3 regions of the Serratia rubidaea genome follow, and region 1 is predicted to be linked to each of the others. Evidence: predicted binding sites of a transcription regulator. Region 1 holds the regulator's gene; each other region holds the start of a gene.
What was found. The regulator sigma-54, encoded in region 1, starts transcription at its own class of promoters, with help from an activator protein. The targets are predictions, from matches to a motif close to GTTGGCACANNTTTCGCTNT.

Region 1 (7,019 bases):
ACAGGCGGCAAGAAACGCCGCGCTATTGAAATAATAATTAGGAAAATCAATGAGTATGGTTGAAACCTGCTACGGGCCGGTAACGCAAGACGTGATGGCGCGGGCCGGGAAAATCCGCCTGCTGATCTGCGACGTCGACGGCGTCCTATCGGACGGCCTGATTTATATGGGCAACAACGGCGAAGAACTGAAAGCTTTCAACGTGCGCGACGGCTACGGCATCCGCTGCCTGAAGACCTCTGACATTGAGGTCGGCATTATCACCGGACGCTCCGCCAAGCTGCTGGAAGACCGGGCAAAAACCCTGGGCATCAGCTATCTGTATCAGGGCCAGTCCGATAAGCTTTTGGCCTTCCGTGAACTGTTGGATACACTGTCGCTGTCGGCAGATCAGGTGGCCTATATCGGCGACGATCTGATCGACTGGCCGGTGATGGCGCAGGTCGGCCTGGCGGTAGCGGTGGCGGACGCCCACCCGCTGCTGACGCCGCGCGCCCACTACGTCACCCGCATCGCCGGCGGACGCGGCGCGGTGCGCGAACTGTGCGACATTATTCTTTTGGCTCAGAACAAGCTGGAGGACGCCAAAGGGCTGTCGATATGAGCAAAACCAAACGCTGGATCACCATTATACTGGCGCTGATCGTTCTGGCCCTGATCGGCTGGAATATGGCGGATTACGATGACGAACCGACGGCCGGGCCGGTAAACTCGGCGGACCCGACTTACCAGAGCCAGCAAACGGTCACCGTCGTCTATAACCCGGCCGGTAAATTAAACTATAAGCTGGTGGCGGAAAGCGCCAAGTACTATACCGCCGAAGAGCTGAGCTGGTTTACCCAGCCGGTGATGACGCTGTTTAACGAAAACGCCGTCGCCACCTGGTCGGTACGTTCCGACCGCGCCAAGCTGACTAAAGACCGCATGCTGTATCTGTACGGTCACGTTGAGGTGAACAGCCTGACCACCACCTCACAACTGGAAAAAATCAAAACGGACAACGCTCAGGTTAATCTGGTGACCCAGGATGTGTCCTCCGATGACGAAGTAACGCTGTACGGCGCGAATTTTAATTCTAACGGCATGAAAATGCGTGGGAACCTGCGGGACAAAACCGCTGAGCTGATTGATAAGGTTAAGACCAACTATGAAATTCAAACACAAAAAACCACTCCGTAGTCTGTTGATCGGCAGCCTGGTTTTGGCCGCCAGCGCCCCCGCCTGGGCGCTGAAATCTGACGCCAATCAGCCGGTGAGCATCGACTCGCTGAACCAGTCTCTGGATATGCAGAGCAACGTCAGCACCTTTACCGGCAATGTGGTGATCAAACAGGGCACCATCGAGATTAAGGCCGATAAAGTGGTGGTCACCCGTCCGGGCGGCGATCAGAACAAAACCTATATCGAAGCCTTCGGTAAGCCGGTAACCTTCTACCAGATGCAGGACAACGGCAAACCGGTAAAAGGACATTCGCTGAAGGTGCGTTACGACGTGGCGCCGCAGCTGGTGACCCTGACCGGCGACGCCTATCTGGAGCAGCTCGACAGCAACGTGAAGGGCGAGCGCATCACCTATCTGGTGCAGCAGCAGCAAATGCAGGCATACGGCGACAAGGGCAAACGCGTGAAGACCGTGCTGGTGCCGTCGCAGTTGCAGGACAAAAACGGTCAGAAGAGTAACTAATCACTTATGGCAACACTCATCGCAGAAAATCTGGCGAAAGCCTACAAGGGCCGTAAAGTCGTTGAAGACGTCAGCCTGAAAGTGAACTCCGGCGAAATCGTCGGGTTGCTGGGGCCGAACGGCGCGGGTAAAACCACCACCTTCTACATGGTGGTCGGCATCGTGCAGCGCGACGCCGGACGCATCGTCATCGATGACGAAGACATCAGCATCCTGCCGCTGCACGCGCGCGCGCGCCGCGGCATTGGCTATCTGCCGCAGGAAGCCTCAATCTTCCGTCGCCTGAGCGTCTACGACAACCTGATGGCGGTGCTGGAAATCCGCGACGATCTGAGCAGCGAACAACGCGCCGACCGGGCCAACGAGCTGATGGAAGAGTTCCATATCACCCATCTGCGCGACAGCCTGGGCCAGGCGCTGTCCGGCGGTGAACGCCGCCGCGTCGAAATTGCCCGCGCGCTGGCCGCCAACCCAAAATTCATCCTGTTGGACGAACCGTTCGCCGGGGTTGACCCGATTTCCGTTATCGATATTAAAAAAATCATCGAGCACCTGCGCGACAGCGGCCTGGGCGTGCTGATCACCGACCATAACGTGCGTGAAACGCTGGACGTCTGTGAACGCGCCTATATCGTCAGCCAGGGGCAGCTGATCGCCCACGGCACGCCGGAAGAGATTCTGAGCGATGAACAGGTGAAACGCGTTTATCTGGGCGAAGAATTCCGCCTGTAATGCCCTGCGTCAGCGATACGCAGCGGTTAACGGAAAAATAGAAAGAACATTATGAAGCAAGGTTTGCAACTCAGGCTCAGCCAACAATTGGCGATGACTCCCCAGCTGCAGCAGGCGATCCGTCTGCTGCAGCTGTCTACGCTTGAGCTTCAGCAAGAGATCCAACTGGCGTTAGAGAGCAACCCGCTGCTTGAGCAAACCGACCCGCACGACGAGATCGACGCGCAAGAAAGCGCCGACACCGAAGGTCTGGATACCCGCGAAGCGCTGGAGCAGAAGGATATGCCGGACGAACTGCCGCTGGACGCCACCTGGGATGAAATCTACACCGCCGGCACGCCATCGGGCACCGGCACCGATTACCGCGATGACGAACTGCCGGTCTACCAGGGGGAAACCACCCAGACGCTGCAGGATTACCTGATGTGGCAGGTGGATCTGACGCCGTTTTCCGATACCGACGCCGCCATCGCCACCTCGATCGTCGACGCCGTCGACGACACCGGCTATCTCACCGTGTCGTTGGAAGATATTCTGGAAAGCGTCGGCGACGCAGACGTCACGCTGGAAGAAGTGGAGGCGGTGCTCAAGCGGGTGCAGCGTTTCGACCCGATCGGCGTCGCGGCGCGCGATCTGCGCGACTGTCTGCTGATCCAGCTGTCCCAATACGCCAAAGAAACGCCTTTCCTCGCCGAAGCCCGGCTGATCATCAGCGACCATCTGGATCTGCTGGCCAACCACGACTTTCGCAGCCTGATGCGATCAACCCGGCTAAAAGAAGATACACTGAAAGAAGCGATGCTGCTGATTCAGTCGCTCGACCCGCGCCCGGGGCAATCTATCAATACCGGCGAGTCGGAATATGTCATTCCCGACGTGCTGGTGCGCAAGGTGCACAACCGCTGGACGGTCGAACTGAATGCCGACAGCATTCCGCGTCTGAAGATCAACCAGCACTATGCCGCACTGGGCAACAGCTCGCGTAACGAAGCCGACGGCCAGTTTATCCGCAGTAACCTGCAGGAAGCGAAATGGCTGATCAAAAGCCTGGAAAGCCGTAACGATACGCTGTTGAAGGTGACGCGCTGCATCGTCGAGCAGCAGGAGGCGTTCTTTGAACAAGGTGAAGAGTTTATGAAGCCCATGGTGCTGGCGGATATCGCCCAGGCCGTGGAGATGCATGAATCGACGATTTCACGCGTGACCACGCAGAAATTCCTGCACAGCCCGCGCGGCATCTTCGAACTGAAATATTTCTTCTCCAGCCACGTCAACACCGACAGCGGCGGCGAGGCATCCTCCACGGCGATCCGCGCGCTGGTGAAGAAATTAATCGCGGCGGAAAACCCCGCCAAACCGCTTAGCGACAGTAAACTGGCCACCCTGCTTGCCGATCAGGGCATCATGGTGGCGCGGCGCACCGTCGCCAAGTACCGAGAGTCTTTGTCCATCCCGCCGTCGAACCAGCGTAAACAGTTGGTTTGACCTCAATAGAGAAGGAAGACATTATGCAGCTCAACATTACCGGACACCACATCGACATCACCGAGCCGTTGCGTGAGTTCGTCAATACCAAGTTCGCCAAGCTCGAACAGTATTTCGACCGCATTAACCAGGTTTATGTCGTGCTCACCGTGGAAAAAGTGCAGCAGATTGCGGAAGCAACGGTGCACGTGAATGGAGGCGAGTTGCACGCCACCTCGGAAAAAGAAGATATGTATGCTGCAATTGACTGCCTGATTGATAAACTGGCGCGGCAATTGAACAAACATAAAGACAAATTGAAGCAACACTGACAATCTGGGCCGCTACCGTCCGCGGCAGCGGCCCGCACGTAGCCTTCGTGCTACCGGGCTGCCATCGGCGCGTTATTCCGCGGAATAACGCGCCGATAAGCCATCAGGGTTTAACAGACGAAAAATCGCCTCGTTAAGCAACGACGTCGCACAGCGTTTGGCGGCAGAACACCGCCGCCAAACCAGCGCTAAGCAAGCTTAAGCGTGTGATTTTAAGTGAAGATGAGATGAACGACGAAATAATGCAATTAAGCTCGGTGCTCAACATCGAGTGCACCAGAAGCTCGGTACACTGCAACAGCAAGAAACGCGCTCTGGAAATTATCAGCGAACTGGCAGCCAAACAGCTCAACCTGCCGCCGCAGGTGGTGTTTGACGCGGTTCTCACCCGTGAACGCATGGGCAGTACCGGTATCGGCAACGGTATCGCGATCCCTCATGGCAAGCTGGAAGAGGACACACTGCGGGCCGTTGGCGTGTTTATCCGTCTCGACCAACCTATCGCCTTCGACGCCATCGACAACCAGCCGGTCGACCTGCTGTTTGCCCTGCTGGTGCCGGCCGACCAGTGCAAGACCCATCTGCACACGCTGTCGCTGGTTGCCAAGCGTCTGGCCGATAAAACCGTCTGCCGCCGCCTGCGCGCCGCGCAGAGCGACGAAGAACTTTATCAGATCATTACGGAATAAGCGGTTGCCGGCGTGACTTCCGCCGGCGATAACGATACTGTTTGTCTGTCATGGATCCCGGCCGTCGCCGGGCTTATATTTCCAACGGCGGCATAAACGCCGCTGAGATGCCAGGGGGAGTTGCCACATGGTGCTGATGATTGTCAGCGGCCGTTCCGGTTCAGGGAAATCCGTCGCCTTGCGGGCGCTGGAAGATATGGGTTTTTACTGCGTTGATAACCTGCCCGTGGTGCTGCTGCCGGAGCTGGCCAAAACGCTGGCGGAACGCAACAGCTCCGCGGCGGTCAGCATCGACGTGCGTAATATGCCGGAGTCACCGGAAGTGTTCGAATATGCGATGACGCAACTGCCGGACAGCTTCTCCCCGCAACTGCTGTTCCTGGACGCCGACCGCAATACGCTGATCCGCCGTTACAGCGACACCCGCCGCCTGCACCCGCTGTCGAGCAAAAACCTGTCGCTGGAAAGCGCCATCGATGAAGAGAGCGACCTGCTGGAGCCGCTGCGCTCGCGCGCCGATCTGATTATCGACACCTCCGAAATGTCGGTGCATGAGCTGGCGGAGATGCTGCGCACCCGCCTGCTGGGCAAACGCGAACGCGAGCTGACCATGGTGTTTGAGTCCTTCGGCTTCAAACACGGCATTCCCATCGATGCCGATTACGTGTTCGACGTCCGCTTCCTGCCGAACCCGCACTGGGATCCGAAGCTGCGCCCGATGACCGGCCTGGACAAGCCGGTGGCGTCGTTCCTGGATCGCCATACCGAAGTGCATAACTTTATCTACCAGACGCGCAGCTACCTGGAACAATGGCTGCCGATGCTGGAAACCAACAACCGCAGCTATCTGACGGTCGCCATCGGCTGTACCGGCGGTAAACACCGTTCGGTGTACGTGGCCGAACAGCTGGCGGACTATTTCCGCTCGCGCGGCAAGAACGTGCAGTCGCGCCACCGCACGCTGGAAAAACGCAAGCAATGACCATCAAACAAACGGTAGAAATCAAGAACCGGCTGGGCATGCACGCCCGCCCGGCGATGAAGCTGTTTGAACTGGTGCAGAGCTTTGACGCCGAAGTGATTCTGCGTAACGACAGCGGCACCGAAGCCGAGGCCAGCAGCGTGATTGCGCTGCTGATGCTGGACTCCGCCCAGGGCCGGCATATTGAAGTCGAAGCCAGCGGACCGCAGGCCCAGCAGGCGCTGGATGCGGTGATCGCGCTGTTTAATTCCGGCTTCGACGAAGATTAAGCGTCGGACGCGCCTTTGGATCGTTTACCCGGAATATGCCGCATATCCGGGTACAACAGCCCTTAACAGGCTGTCTAACAAAATGAAGAGCGATCCAGAGATGATGATCGACAGCTCGATGATATGCAGCATGTAATACTTTTTTATCCAGACGATCAGCTCATTCGGCAACGTGTTGAAATAGTCATATGACTCGGCGGGGAGCCGATAACCTTTCTTACCTGGCCCAATCTTTTTCCCTAGTAACACCTGCCTCATAAATCTCACCAGTAAAAAGCTGGTGAAAAAACCGCCATGATAAAAAACGGTATAAACATCAGGCATCGGCAGAGCGCGGGACAGGTAGCCCGATACGATTGTTTCGTATTTCTTTTTCGTTACGCCGAAGTACAGCATGATAAATATAAAAAAACCAATGCCCGAAAATACCAGCACCGAGCCAATCAACATCAAATAAAAGCTCATCACGCCCTATCCTCTGTTACTTTAAAAGCATGTCTGCAACAAAAGCTCCACCTTTCTCACCGATATATTCCCCTGCGCCACCACCTGCCAAACCGCCTGCCGTACCACCGATAATCGCACAGGCCAACCCGGCCGCCCCTCCTGCTGGAGCGCTGATAATCCCCAATGCCGTACAAACTCCAACACCAACCAAGCTTCCCAGGGCTCCGCCATATATTCCTCCGACAGTGCCCGCACCAAAAGCACCATACCCTGTTAACGCCACCCGCGTACATTCCTTCTCACGACCAAGGGTACAAGCATGATAAATATCATTGGTCGTGCTGGTTCCGGAGAGCGCTATACCAATCCAGCCCGCACCTTTCATAAACTTTACCGCCTTACCGGCGCCCTCGAGGTAGC
Region 2 (7,019 bases), 1.7 Mb from region 1:
TGCCGCCGAAGCTGGTCGGCGTGATTGTGGACGGCGTAACCAAAGAGCATATGTCTACCGGCGTGCTGCTGGCATGGCTGGGGCTGATGATCGCCACCGCAATCCTGGTGTATCTGCTGCGCTATGTCTGGCGCGTCCTGCTGTTTGGCGCTTCCTATCAGCTGGCGGTTGAGCTGCGGGAAAATTTCTACCGCCAGCTGAGCCGGCAAAACCCGGCGTTTTATCTGCGCCACCGCACCGGCGACCTGATGGCGCGCGCCACCAATGACGTCGACCGGGTGGTGTTCGCCGCCGGTGAAGGCGTGCTGACGCTGGTGGATTCGCTGGTGATGGGGCTGGTGGTGCTGATCGTGATGAGCACCCAAATCAGCTGGCAGCTGACGCTGCTGTCGCTGATCCCGATGCCGATTATGGCGATCGTCATCAAGTATTACGGCGACCAGCTGCACCAGCGCTTTAAGTCGGCGCAGGCGGCATTTTCCAGCCTGAACGACCAGGCGCAGGAGAGCATGACCAGCATCCGCATGATCAAGGCCTTTGGGCTGGAGGATCACCAGTCCAACCAGTTTGCCGAGGTGGCGGCGCGCACCGGCGCGAAGAATATGCATGTGGCGCGCGTCGACGCGCGTTTTGATCCGACCATCTATCTGGCCATCGGCGCGGCCAACCTGCTGGCGATCGGCGGCGGCAGCTGGATGGTGGTGAACGGGACACTGACCCTGGGGCAACTGACCAGCTTTGTTATGTATCTGGGGCTGATGATTTGGCCGATGCTGGCGCTGGCGTGGATGTTTAATATCGTCGAACGCGGCAGCGCCGCCTACAGCCGTCTGCGCAGCCTGCTGGATGAGGCACCGGCGGTGGTGGACGGCGGGCGTGATTTGCCCGCCGGACGCGGCGAGCTGACGGTGGATATCCGCCGTTTTCATTACCCGGAAAATCAGCACGCGGCGCTGCATGACGTCGCCCTGCGGCTTAAGCCGGGGCAGATGCTCGGCCTGTGCGGCCCGACCGGCGCCGGGAAGACCACGCTGCTTTCCCTGATCCAGCGCCAGTTCGATATTGATGACGGCCAGATCTGCTACCACGCGCTACCGCTGACGACGCTGAAGCTGGACGCCTGGCGCGCCCGCCTGTCGGTGGTCAGCCAGACGCCGTTCCTGTTTTCCGACAGCGTGGCGAATAACATCGCGCTCGGTAAACCGGATGCGACGCAGGCGGAGATTGAACAGGCGGCGCGGCTGGCCAGCGTGCACGACGATATTCTGCGTCTGCCGCAGGGCTATGAAACTGAAGTGGGCGAACGCGGCGTGATGCTGTCCGGCGGACAGAAACAGCGGATCTCCATTGCGCGCGCGCTGCTGCTGGACGCTGAAATTCTGATCCTCGACGATGCCTTGTCGGCGGTGGATGGCCGCACCGAACACCAGATCCTGCACAACCTGCGCAGCTGGGGGCAGAACCGCACGGTAATTATTAGCGCGCACCGGCTGTCGGCGCTGACCGAGGCCAGTGAAATCCTGGTCCTGCAGCACGGCAGCGTGGCGCAGCGCGGCCAGCACGCCGTACTGGCGTCGCAGCCGGGCTGGTATCGCGATATGTATCGCTATCAGCAGTTGGAGGCCGCGCTGGATGAGGCGCCGGAAATCGGCGTGGAGATGTTAACCAATGAGTAAAGTTCAGAAGCTGTGGCCGACGCTGAAACGGCTGCTGGCTTACGGCTCGCCGTATCGCAAACCGCTGGGGCTGGCGGTGCTGATGCTGTGGGTGGCGGCGGCGGCGGAAGTGGCCGGCCCGGTCCTTATCAGCTACTTTATCGACAACTACGTTGCCAAAGGGCAGCTGCCGCTGATGATCGTCTGCGGGTTAGCGGGCGCTTACGTCCTGCTGGAGATGCTGGCGGCGGCGCTGCATTACTTTCAGGCGCTGCTGTTTAATCGCGCGGCGGTCGGCGTGGTGCAGCGTCTGCGCACCGACGTGATGGATGCCGCGCTGCGCCAGCCGCTCAGCGCGTTCGACACCCAGCCGGTCGGCCAGCTGATCTCCCGCGTCACCAATGACACCGAGGTGATCAAGGATCTGTACGTGATGGTGGTGTCCACCGTGCTGAAAAGCGCGGCGCTGATCGGCGCGATGCTGGTGGCGATGTTCAGTCTCGACTGGCGCATGGCGCTGGTGGCGATCTGCATCTTCCCGGCGGTATTGCTGGTGATGGCGATTTACCAGTATTACAGCACGCCGATTGTGCGGCGGGTGCGCAGCTATCTGGCGGATATCAACGACGGTTTTAACGAAGTGATTAACGGCATGGGGGTGATCCAGCAGTTCCGCCAGCAGGTGCGTTTTGGCGAGCGGATGAGCAACGCCAGCTGGTCGCACTATACCGCCCGCATGCAGACGCTGCGGCTGGACGGCTTCTTGCTGCGGCCGCTGCTGAGCCTGTTCTCCGCCCTGGTGTTATGCGGGCTGCTGATGCTGTTCGGCTTTAGCGCCGAGGGCAGCATCGGCGTCGGGGTGCTGTACGCCTTTATCAACTACCTGGGCCGGCTGAATGAGCCGCTGATTGAGCTGACCTCGCAGCAGTCGATTCTGCAGCAGGCGGTGGTGGCCGGCGAGCGTATCTTTGAGCTGATGGATCGCAGCCAGCAGCGCTATGGCGCCGATGAGCGCCCGCTGCAGAGCGGCCGCATCGATATCGATAACCTGAGCTTTGCCTACCGTGCGGATAAGAAGGTACTGCAAAATATTCAGCTCAGCGTGCCGTCGCGCGGCTTTGTGGCGCTGGTCGGCCATACCGGCAGCGGCAAGAGCACCCTGGCCAACCTGCTGATGGGCTACTACCCGGTGAGCGAAGGCGAGATTCGCCTGGATGGCCGGCCGCTGTCCAACCTGTCGCACCGTACGCTGCGACAGGGGATCGCCATGGTGCAGCAGGATCCGGTGGTGATTGCCGAGTCGGTGCTGGCTAACGTGACGCTGGGGCGCACTATCAGCGAAGAGGCGGTGTGGCAGGCGCTGGAGACGGTGCAGTTGGCGGAGCTGGTGCGCGGCTTCCCGCAGGGGATCCATACCCGGCTGGGTGAGCAGGGCAATAACCTGTCGGTCGGCCAGAAACAGCTGCTGGCGATGGCGCGCGTATTGGTGCAGGCGCCGCAGATCCTGATTCTGGATGAGGCGACCGCCAATATTGATTCCGGTACCGAACAGGCGATTCAGCATGCGTTGCGGGCGATTCGCGAGCACACCACGCTGGTGGTGATCGCCCACCGTTTATCGACCATCGTCGATGCCGATACCATTCTGGTGCTGCACCGCGGCCATGCGTTGGAGCAGGGCAACCATCGGCAGCTGTTGGCGCAGCAGGGCCGCTATTACCAGATGTATCAGCTGCAGCTGGCGGGCGAAGAGCTGGCGGCGGCAACCCGCGAAGACGACCAGCCGGCCTGAATCTCCCGGTGCGTTTCCCGGCGTAGCCGCAGGGGAACGCACCACGATCAGGCAGCGCTGGCGGTTGTATGCCGTGCTTTGCACCTTTATGCGCCAACGCGCACCATCGTGGTGCGCAAAAAACGATCGATTCTCTCCTCTCTCCCTGCCGCCGTCGTCGGCAGCCGTTTCCTCCGCTGCGTTTTTTCCTAACACAACTTATGGCACAGCCTTTGCTTTACCCAGTGATACCAGGGGTGAGTTTGGGTTTAATTGTGGAGGGGCAATATGAAGCTGGTTACCGTGGTAATCAAACCATTCAAGTTGGAGGACGTGCGTGAAGCCCTATCCTCAGTAGGCATTCAGGGGCTGACCGTCACCGAAGTCAAAGGGTTTGGCCGCCAGAAAGGGCATGCCGAGCTGTACCGCGGCGCCGAATACAGCGTCAATTTTTTACCCAAAGTCAAAATCGATATTGCCATTGCCGACGATCAATTGGATGAGGTGGTTGATGTGATTAGCAAGGCCGCCTACACCGGCAAAATTGGCGACGGCAAAATTTTTGTGGCTGAACTGCAACGCGTGATTCGCATACGTACCGGCGAAACCGATGAAGCCGCGCTGTAAATACCGACTCAGCGACTGAAATGGGGATGAGACAATAATGAAAAAACGTTTATCCATGTTGGGCCTGAGCGCGGCAGCCTTGTCGCCCTCTCTGGCTCAGGCGGCTCCGGCGGCCCTCGATAAGGCCGATAACGCCTTTATGATGATTTGCACCGCATTGGTGCTGTTTATGACTTTACCAGGTATCGCATTATTCTATGGTGGCTTGCTGCGCGGTAAGAATGTGCTGTCGATGCTCACTCAGGTGATGGTGACCTTTGCGCTGGTGTGCGTACTGTGGGTGCTGTATGGCTACAGTCTGGCGTTCAGCGAGGGCAATGCGTTTTACGGCGGCTTCGGCACCGCAATGTTGAAAGGCATCGGCATTGACAGCATTACCGGCTCCTATAGCCAGCTGGTGCACGTGGCGTTCCAGTGCTCCTTCGCCTGTATTACCGTGGCGCTGGTGGTCGGCGGGTTTGCCGAGCGCATCCGCTTTTCCGCGGTGATTATTTTTGCGGCGATCTGGTTCACCCTCTCTTATCTGCCGATTGCCCATATGGTGTGGGGCGGCGGCTTCCTGGCGGCCGACGGCGCGCTGGATTTTGCCGGCGGCACGGTGGTGCATATTAACGCCGCCAGCGCCGGCCTGATCGGCGCCTATCTGCTGGGCAAGCGCGCGGGCTTTGGCAAGGAGGCGTTCAAACCGCACAACCTGCCGATGGTCTTTACCGGTACTTCGATTCTGTATATCGGCTGGTTCGGCTTTAACGCCGGTTCCGCCGGCGAGGCCAACGGCGTTGCCGCATTAGCTTTCCTGAACACGGTGGTCGCCACCGCCGGCGCCATCCTCTCCTGGGTGTTTGCCGAATGGCTGGTGCGCGGTAAACCGTCGCTGCTGGGCGCCTGCTCCGGCTGTATTGCCGGGCTGGTTGCCGTTACGCCGGCCGCGGGTACCGTCGGCGTCGGCGGCGCGCTGATTATCGGCCTGGTCGGCGGGATCGCCGGCCTGTGGGGCGTGGTGACGCTGAAGAAATGGCTGAATGTGGATGATACCTGCGACGTATTCGGCGTACACGGCGTGTGCGGCATCGTCGGCTGTCTGCTGACCGGGGTGTTCACCGCCTCGTCACTGGGCGGTTCCGGTTATGCGGAAGGCGTCACCATGGGACATCAGGTGTGGATCCAGCTGCTCAGCGTGATCATTACGCTGATCTGGTCCAGCGTCGCCGCGTTTATCGCCTTCAAGATTGCCGGCGTGCTGGTGGGGCTGCGCGTACCGGAAGAGCAGGAGCGCGAAGGGCTGGATATCAACAGCCATGGCGAGAGCGCCTACAACCAGTAAATCGATAATAAAATAGTGATGAAGCAAAAAAGGCGATGGAAACATCGCCTTTTTTTGTGGCCGGCGTTATGCCGTATGGCGGCGCATGACCCCTTCCTGCACCGTGCTGGCGACCAGCACGCCGTCGCGGGTATAGAACTGCCCGCGCACAAAGCCGCGCGCGCCGGACGCCGAGGTGCTTTCCACCGCGTAGAGCAGCCAGTCGTCCATGCGGAACGGACGGTGGAACCACATGGAGTGGTCGATGGTCGCCACCTGCATGCCCGGCTCCAGGAAGCCGACGCCGTGCGGCTGCAGCGCCGTCGGCAGGAAGTTCAGATCGGAGGCATAGCCCAGCAGATACTGGTGAATGCGCGCGTCGTCCGGCATGGCGCCGTTAGCGCGCAGCCAGACGTAGCGATACGGCTCGTCCACCTTGCCCTGCAGCGGGTTATGGAATTTAACCGGGCGTACTTCCAGCGGTTTCTGACAGATAAATTTATCGCGCACTTTCTCCGGCAGCATATGCGCCAGCTGCTGGGCGATTTCTGATTCGGACATCAGACCTTCCGGCGGCGGCACGTCGGGCATGGTGTTCTGGTGTTCAAAACCCGCTTCCGGGCTTTGGAACGAGGCGGTCATATAGAAGATAGGCTTGCCGTTCTGGATAGCGCTGACCCGGCGGGCGCTGAAACTGTTGCCGTCGCGCAGCGTTTCGACGTCGTAAACGATCGGCTTGCTGCTGTCGCCCGGACGCAGAAAGTAGCTGTGGAACGAGTGCACGCTGCGCTCGGCCGGCACCGTATCTTTGGCGGCGTAGAGCGCCTGGCCGACGACCTGACCGCCGAATACCTGACGCAGGCCCAGATCCTCGCTTTGCCCGCGGAACAGGCCCTCTTCGATTTTTTCCAACTTGAGCAGCTCAAGAAGGTTGTTCAATGCCTGGCTCATAAAAGATGATCCTTCTAATAATTGTTTTGTGTAGTGTGCGGAAGATCACGTTAAGTCGTCAACAGGCTAAATCTAACCGCCATCGTTCTAGTATGAACTTCGCGCGGCGAGTCGCAAAGCGATTCCCGGTAATCGCAAATTGTTGCCTTTTAGGCACCATTGTCGTGCTGTTATATCAACAATGTTTCCATTATTTCGGTGTTAGCCTAGCGCTATGGAGGCCTGCGCCGTACGGCGCGCAGCCGTGAGAGACAATAAATTCGGGAAATATGATGAGTAAATTACTGGTGCTTAAATCCAGCATTATGGGGGACGCCTCCCAGAGCAACGCGCTGATTGATGACTTTCTGGCGGCGCGGCGGGCAAAGGGGCTGGATGACGAGATTATCGAACATGACCTGACGGCCCTGGAGTTACCGGTGTTGGACGGTGAACTGTTCGCCGCCCTGCGCGGCGCCCAGCCGATTGGCGAGCGGGCGCAGCGGGTGGTGACGCTATCCGACCGGCTGATTGCCGAGCTGAAAGCGAGCGATCTGCTGCTGATTGGCGCGCCGATGTATAACCTGAATGTGCCGACGCAGCTGAAAAACTGGTTCGATCTGGTGACCCGCGCCGGTATGACCTTCAACTATACCGCTCATTATCCGGTGGGGTTGGTTGCAGAGGTGAAGGCGATCGTCGTCAGTTCGCGCGGCGGGGTGCATGTCGGCCA
Region 3 (7,019 bases), 480 kb from region 1:
TAGTTTACTGTAAAGTCTGAAGTTGCTGTTTTTTTGTGCGCCCAACGAGGTTTTCAGCATTGGGCGCGCCGTTTACTCCATGCCCAGCTCTTTCAGCTTGCGCGTCAGGGTATTTCTGCCCCAGCCCAGCAGGCGCGCGGCCTCCTGTTTATGCCCTTGCGTATGGCGCAGCGCCGTGGTCAGCAGGGTGCGTTCCATTTCCGGCTGCGCCTCCGAGAGCAGGTTTTGATGACCGGAACGCAGCGCGCTTTCGGCCCACTGCGCCAGCAGCGTCGCCCAGTTGCCGGCGCCGGCCGGCGCGCCGCTCTCCGGCGGCGAGGCTTCAAACAATTCGGTGGGCAGATCCTGAATCAACACTTCCTGACCGGCGGCCATCACCGTCAGCCAGCGGCAGGTATTTTCCAACTGGCGCACGTTGCCGGGCCACGGCAGGCGCGTCAGCGCGGTTTCGGTTTCCGGGTGCAGGTTTTTGGCTTCGACCCCCAGTTCCTTGGCGGCCACCTGCAGGAAGTAGCGCGCCAGCCGCGGGATGTCTTCCCGACGCTCGCGCAGCGGCGGCAGGTGAACGCGAATCACGTTCAGACGGTGGAACAGATCCTCGCGGAATTTGCCTTCCTGCACCCGCTGCTCCAGGTTCTGGTGGGTGGCGGCGATAATGCGCACGTCCACTTTCACCGGCGCGTAGCCGCCGACCCGATAGAATTGGCCATCCGCCAACACGCGCAGTAAACGGGTCTGCACGTCCAGAGGCATATCGCCAATTTCATCCAGGAACAGCGTGCCGCCGTCGGCCTGTTCAAAACGGCCCTGACGGATTTGGTTGGCGCCGGTAAACGCGCCTTTTTCATGGCCGAACAGCTCGGATTCGATCAGATCCTTGGGGATAGCCGCCATATTCAGGGCGATAAACGGCGATTTGGCGCGCGGGCTGTGGCGATGCAGCGCATGCGCCACCAGCTCTTTACCGGTGCCGGACTCACCGTTGATCAACACGCTGATGGATGAGCGCGACAGGCGGCCGATGATGCGAAAGACGTCCTGCATCGCCGGCGCTTCGCCGATAATGTCGGCGGTCGGGCTGCTGGCGGGCTGGCTGCGCGCCGGCTGTTGCTGCTCCTGATAGTGGCTGATGGCGCGTTCGACCAGCGCGACGGCCTCATCAATGTCGAACGGCTTCGGCAGGTAGTCGAACGCCCCTTGCTGATAGGCGCTGACCGCAGCGTCCAGATCCGAGTGGGCGGTCATAATGATCACCGGCAGCATCGGGTGACGCTGCTTAATCTGTTTGAGCAGCGCCAGACCGTCCATGCCCGGCATGCGGATATCGGACAGTAAAACGTCGGGAGTTTGCGTAGACAGCGCCTCCAGGACGGCGTTGCCGCTGTCAAACGTTGCGCAACGCATGCCGACGCCGGTCAGCGCGCGCTCAAGCACCCAGCGGATGGAGCTGTCATCATCGACGATCCAGACAATCCCTCGTTGCATAGCAAACCTCACTGACGAATAGGCAGGTAAACCGAAAATTCGGTATGTCCCGGCCAACTGTTAAATTCAATTTTGCCGCAGTGCTGATCGATCAGACTGCGGGCAATGGATAATCCCAGGCCGGTGCCGCCTTCGCGGCCGCTAACCATCGGGTAGAACAGCGTATCCTGCAGCTGCGCCGGCACGCCGGGGCCGTCGTCTTCAATATCAATGCGCGCCGCCAGGCGGTAACGCGTGCCGTGCAGAGTGATTTGAAACGCGGTGCGGGTGCGCAGCCGGATAGTGCCGCCGGTATCGCCCAGCGCCTGCAGCGCGTTGCGGGTAATATTCAACAGCACCTGTTCAATTTGTTCCGGATCGTGCGCCAGCTCCGGCAGGCTGGGGTCGTAATCGCGCACCAGCGTGACGTTTTCCGGTTTTTCCAGCGACACCAGCTGGCATACCCGCTCCGCCACCTGGTGGATGCTTTGCGTAATGTGCTGACCGGGCCGCTGCGGCCCCAGCAGGCGATCGACCAGGTTGCGCAGGCGGTCGGCCTGCTCAATGATCACCTTGGTGTATTCGGTCAGGGCCGGGTCGGGCAGGGCTTTGGCCAGCAGCTGTGCTGCGCCGCGCAGCCCGCCGAGCGGATTTTTGATTTCGTGCGCCAGTCCGCGCACCAGATCGCGCGCGGCGACCTGCTGGGCATGCTGCAGCTGTTCCTGACTCAGGCGACGCTGATTATCCATCGGCGCCAGCTCCAGCAGGATATAGCCTTCCGGCAGCGCCTGTGCGGTCAGCGACAGAATATGCGCGCGGCCATCAACCACCAGCGTGACTTCGTTATCGGTAAACCCCTGGCCGGTATTCAGGCTTTCGCGCATCAGATCGACGTTCAGCGAAAAATAGCCGAGCAGGTCGGGCAGCGGCGTGCCAAACAGTTTACGGGAGCTTTGCGCCAACAGCTGTTGCGCAGCGGGGTTGGCGTAATGTACCGCCAGCCGATCGTCCAGCAGCAGTACGCTGTTGATCAGGGAATTGAGGATCTGCCCCGCATCGGGCAGTGGTTCAGTTGTCATATATGCCCTTCATCTTCCAGGGTGCGGCGCATGGGTTGAATTTGCTAACCCGGTCAGCCGGCAGACTAAGCGCGAACGCTTTGCACTGTTTTGGTGCATCCATCCTACTCCATCCGTGATAATTGCGGAATGGCGCGGATTTGCAGAAAAAGAGTGTGGAGAAAAAAACCCATCCGAAGATGGGCTGAAAAGTTTCCACGGCAACAAAAAAACGACAACTAAAATTAGGTGGCGCCGCGCGGGGCGGCGCTGGTCAAGCTTAAACGCTGTAGTACAGTTCGAATTCAACCGGGTGCGGCGTCATGCGCACGCGGTCCAGCTCTTCTTTACGCAGAGCGATGTAGGCGTCGATCGCGTCGTCGGTGAAGACGCCGCCGCGGGTCAGGAACTCGCGGTCTTCGTCCAGCGCCGCCAGCGCTTCGTCCAGAGAACCGGCCACTTTTGGAATCTCAGCCTCTTCTTCCGGCGGCAGGTCGTACAGGTTTTTATCCATGGCGTCGCCCGGGTGGATCTTGTTGATGATGCCGTCCAGGCCGGCCATCAGCAGTGCGGCGAAGCACAGGTATGGGTTGGCCGCCGGATCCGGGAAGCGGGCTTCGATACGGCGCGCTTTCGGGCTGGCAACCACCGGAATACGGATGGATGCGGAGCGGTTACGCGCTGAGTAGGCCAGCATAACCGGCGCTTCATAACCCGGAACCAGACGCTTGTAAGAGTTGGTGGTCGGGTTGGCCAGGGCGTTGATGGCTTTCGCGTGTTTGATTACGCCGCCGATGTAGAACAGCGCGGTTTCAGACAGGCCGCCGTATTTGTCGCCGGCGAACAGGTTGGTGCCGTTCTTGGACAGCGACATGTGGCAGTGCATGCCGGAACCGTTATCGCCGAACATCGGTTTTGGCATAAAGGTCGCGGTTTTGCCGAATGCGTGCGCCACGTTGTGGACCACGTATTTGTAGATCTGGATTTCATCGGCCTTCTTGGTCATGGTGTTGAAGCGGGTCGCCACTTCGTTCTGACCTGCGGTTGCCACTTCGTGGTGGTGAGCTTCAACCACCAGACCCATTTCTTCCATGGTCAGACACATGGTTGAACGCAGGTCCTGCGAAGAATCGACCGGCGGCACCGGGAAGTAACCCCCTTTGACGCCCGGGCGGTGGCCTTTGTTGCCGCCTTCGTATTTGGTGCCGGAGTTCCAGGCGGCTTCGATATCGTCGATCGCCACGTGGGAACCGCTGATGCTGCTGCCGAAGCGGATGTCGTCGAACAGGAAGAACTCAGGCTCCGGCCCGAACAGCACGGTGTCGGCAATGCCGGAAGAGCGCAGGAAGTCTTCCGCACGTTTGGAGATAGAGCGCGGGTCGCGGTCATAGCCTTGCATGGTGCCCGGCTCAAGAATGTCGCAGCGAATAATCAGCGTAGGCTCTTCGTAGAAAGGATCCAATACCGCGCTGCTGGCGTCCGGCATCAGCACCATGTCAGATTCGTTAATGCCTTTCCAACCGCCGATCGACGAACCGTCAAACATTTTGCCTTCTTCGAAGAAGTCGGCATTTACCTGGTGGGCAGGAATGGTGACGTGTTGTTCTTTACCCTTGGTGTCAGTGAAACGCAGGTCTACGAATTTCACTTCATGCTCATTCAGCATCGTCAAAACGTGTTCAGCGGACATACTTAACTCTCCCGGATTTATCATTGTCGTCGTCGTGGAACGAATCTTTACTACTGGCTTTTTTTCACCTTGTGTAGACTAAAGCGAAAAGCGTGCCAAGTTTCAAAATGGCGGCCTTATGCCATTCTGGGCGGCTTTTCCCCATTCCGAGTATGCACCAACAGGAATGCATTGCACTATAATCGTGCAAATAACCCCGCGAAGGGCACCATGGTGGTGCAAAGTGCGTCTAAAGGTGACGTTTTGCACCGTGAAAGGGATCACAAACTAACCTGATTAGCATTGTTTATCAGAGATGGCTGTGATCTTGTTTAGTCCCTCGCTTAATACGTGTACAATAGCGCGCTATTTCTAATGCCTGAGGCAAAGCTGTGATCGAAAATTTGCGTAACATCGCCATTATTGCCCACGTTGACCATGGTAAAACCACTCTGGTCGACAAGCTGCTGCAACAATCCGGTACCTTCGGAGAGCGTGCGGAAGCCGCCGAGCGCGTAATGGACTCCAACGATTTGGAGAAAGAGCGTGGGATTACCATCCTCGCAAAAAACACCGCCATTAATTGGAATGACTACCGCATCAACATCGTGGATACCCCGGGACACGCCGACTTCGGCGGCGAGGTAGAGCGTGTGATGTCAATGGTCGACTCGGTGCTGCTGGTTGTGGATGCAATGGATGGCCCAATGCCGCAAACCCGTTTCGTGACCAAGAAAGCGTTTGCAAATGGTCTGAAGCCGATCGTGGTCATTAACAAGGTTGACCGTCCGGGCGCACGTCCTGACTGGGTTGTCGATCAGGTATTCGACCTGTTCGTTAACCTGGACGCTACCGACGAGCAGCTGGATTTCCCTATCATCTATGCATCCGCGCTGAACGGCATCGCCGGCACCGATCATACCGATATGGCCGACGATATGACGCCGCTGTATCAGGCGATCGTTGACCACGTGTCCGCGCCGGAAGTGGATCTGGATGGCCCTCTGCAGATGCAGATCTCCCAGCTGGACTACAACAACTACCTGGGCGTGATCGGCATCGGCCGTATCAAGCGCGGTAAAGTGAAGCCGAACCAGCAGGTCACCGTTATCGACAGCGAAGGCAAGACGCGCAACGGTAAAGTGGGCAAAGTGCTGGGTCACCTGGGTCTGGAGCGTATCGACAGCGACCTGGCGGAAGCGGGCGACATCATCGCCATCACCGGCCTGGGCGAGCTGAACATCTCCGACACCATCTGCGATCCGGCTAACGTGGAAGCGCTGCCTGCGCTGTCCGTCGATGAGCCGACCGTCAGCATGTTCTTCAACGTCAACACCTCGCCATTCTGCGGTAAAGAAGGCAAGTTCGTGACTTCTCGTCAGATCCTTGAGCGTCTGAACAAGGAACTGGTGCACAACGTGGCGCTGCGCGTAGAAGAAACCGACGATGCCGACGCGTTCCGCGTGTCCGGCCGTGGTGAACTGCACCTGTCGGTGCTGATCGAAAACATGCGTCGTGAAGGCTTCGAGCTGGCGGTTTCCCGTCCGAAAGTTATCTTCCGTGAAATCGATGGCCGTAAACAAGAGCCGTTCGAGAACGTTACGCTGGATATCGAAGAGCAGCATCAGGGTTCTGTGATGCAGGCGATGGGTGAGCGTAAGGGCGATATGAAAAACATGGATCCGGACGGTAAAGGCCGCGTGCGCCTTGACTACGTGATCCCAAGCCGCGGCCTGATCGGTTTCCGTAACGAGTTCATGACCATGACCTCCGGTACCGGCCTGCTGTACTCCACCTTCAGCCACTACGACGATCTGCGTCCGGGCGAAGTCGGCCAGCGTCAGAACGGCGTGCTGATCTCCAACGGCCAGGGTAAAGCGGTAGCGTTCGCCCTGTATGGTCTGCAAGATCGCGGCAAGCTGTTCCTGGGCCACGGTGCGGAAGTGTATGAAGGCCAGATCATCGGTATTCACTCACGCTCCAACGACCTGACCGTGAACTGCCTGACCGGTAAGAAACTGACCAACATGCGTGCTTCCGGTACTGACGAAGCGACGACGCTGGTTCCGCCTATCAAGATGACTCTGGAGCAGGCTCTGGAATTTATCGATGATGACGAACTGGTTGAAGTGACGCCAACGTCCGTGCGTATTCGTAAACGTCACCTGACGGAAAACGATCGCAAACGTGCAAGCCGCGGTTCTAAAGAAGCATAACTGCTGATTTAGAACGCACTGCTTGGGGCGCCTGTCGGGCGCCCTGAGTTTTTTCTTCTGCTTTCTCCCTTTTCTGCGGCGCGCTATGCGCTTTTCTCCGCCTTATCTGTTCAGCTTCTGCTTTTCCCGCTACAGTGAAACCTCACCGGTCGTCAGGAGAGGGCTATGCTGTATATCTTTGATTTAGGTAACGTGATCGTCGATATCGATTTCAAACGTGTGCTGGGCGTATGGAGCAATCTGAGCGGCACGCCGCTGGCGGTGCTGGCGGAACGCTTTAGCATGGGTGAGGTATTTCAGCGCCATGAGCGGGGGGAAGTGAGCGACGAGGAGTTCGCCGCCCGTCTGTGCGATGAAATGGGCATCGCGCTGAGCTTTGAGCAGTTTGCCGCCGGCTGGCAGGCGGTATTTGTCGCGCTGCGTCCGGAGGTGATCGCCATCATGCAGCGCCTGCGCAACGAGGGCCACCGGGTGGTGGTGCTGTCGAACACCAACCGGCTGCACTGCAATTACTGGCCGCAGCACTACCCGGAGGTGGCGGCGGCGGCGGACCATCTCTACCTGTCGCAGGATCTCGGCCTGCGTAAACCGGAGCCGGCCATTTACCAGCGG

Region 2: glnK (P-II family nitrogen regulator) is a predicted target of sigma-54. The motif match lies at 3,647-3,666, and genes of this name have one in related genera.
Region 3: glnA (glutamate--ammonia ligase) is a predicted target of sigma-54. The motif match lies at 4,293-4,312, and genes of this name have one in related genera.

What each region holds. Positions count from the first base shown of each region.
Region 1 is NZ_CP065640.1:949,692-956,710, forward strand. It holds gene kdsC (3-deoxy-manno-octulosonate-8-phosphatase KdsC) at 50-604, shown strand; gene lptC (LPS export ABC transporter periplasmic protein LptC) at 601-1,179, shown strand; gene lptA (lipopolysaccharide ABC transporter substrate-binding protein LptA) at 1,148-1,684, shown strand; gene lptB (LPS export ABC transporter ATP-binding protein) at 1,691-2,416, shown strand; gene rpoN (RNA polymerase factor sigma-54) at 2,468-3,901, shown strand; gene hpf (ribosome hibernation promoting factor) at 3,925-4,212, shown strand; gene ptsN (PTS IIA-like nitrogen regulatory protein PtsN) at 4,440-4,901, shown strand; gene rapZ (RNase adapter RapZ) at 5,029-5,883, shown strand; gene npr (PTS phosphocarrier protein NPr) at 5,880-6,152, shown strand; gene I6G83_RS04395 (hypothetical protein) at 6,177-6,617, opposite strand; partial or broken gene I6G83_RS04400 (hypothetical protein) at 6,634-7,019, opposite strand, start outside.
Region 2 is NZ_CP065640.1:2,618,338-2,625,356, forward strand. It holds gene I6G83_RS12165 (SmdA family multidrug ABC transporter permease/ATP-binding protein) at 1-1,676, shown strand, start outside; gene I6G83_RS12170 (SmdB family multidrug efflux ABC transporter permease/ATP-binding protein) at 1,669-3,447, shown strand; gene glnK (P-II family nitrogen regulator) at 3,715-4,053, shown strand; gene amtB (ammonium transporter AmtB) at 4,091-5,377, shown strand; gene tesB (acyl-CoA thioesterase II) at 5,444-6,307, opposite strand; gene I6G83_RS12190 (NAD(P)H-dependent oxidoreductase) at 6,580-7,019, shown strand, end outside.
Region 3 is NZ_CP065640.1:1,431,571-1,438,589, reverse strand. It holds gene glnG (nitrogen regulation protein NR(I)) at 73-1,485, opposite strand; gene glnL (nitrogen regulation protein NR(II)) at 1,494-2,543, opposite strand; gene glnA (glutamate--ammonia ligase) at 2,803-4,212, opposite strand; gene typA (ribosome-dependent GTPase TypA) at 4,584-6,407, shown strand; gene yihX (glucose-1-phosphatase) at 6,573-7,019, shown strand, end outside.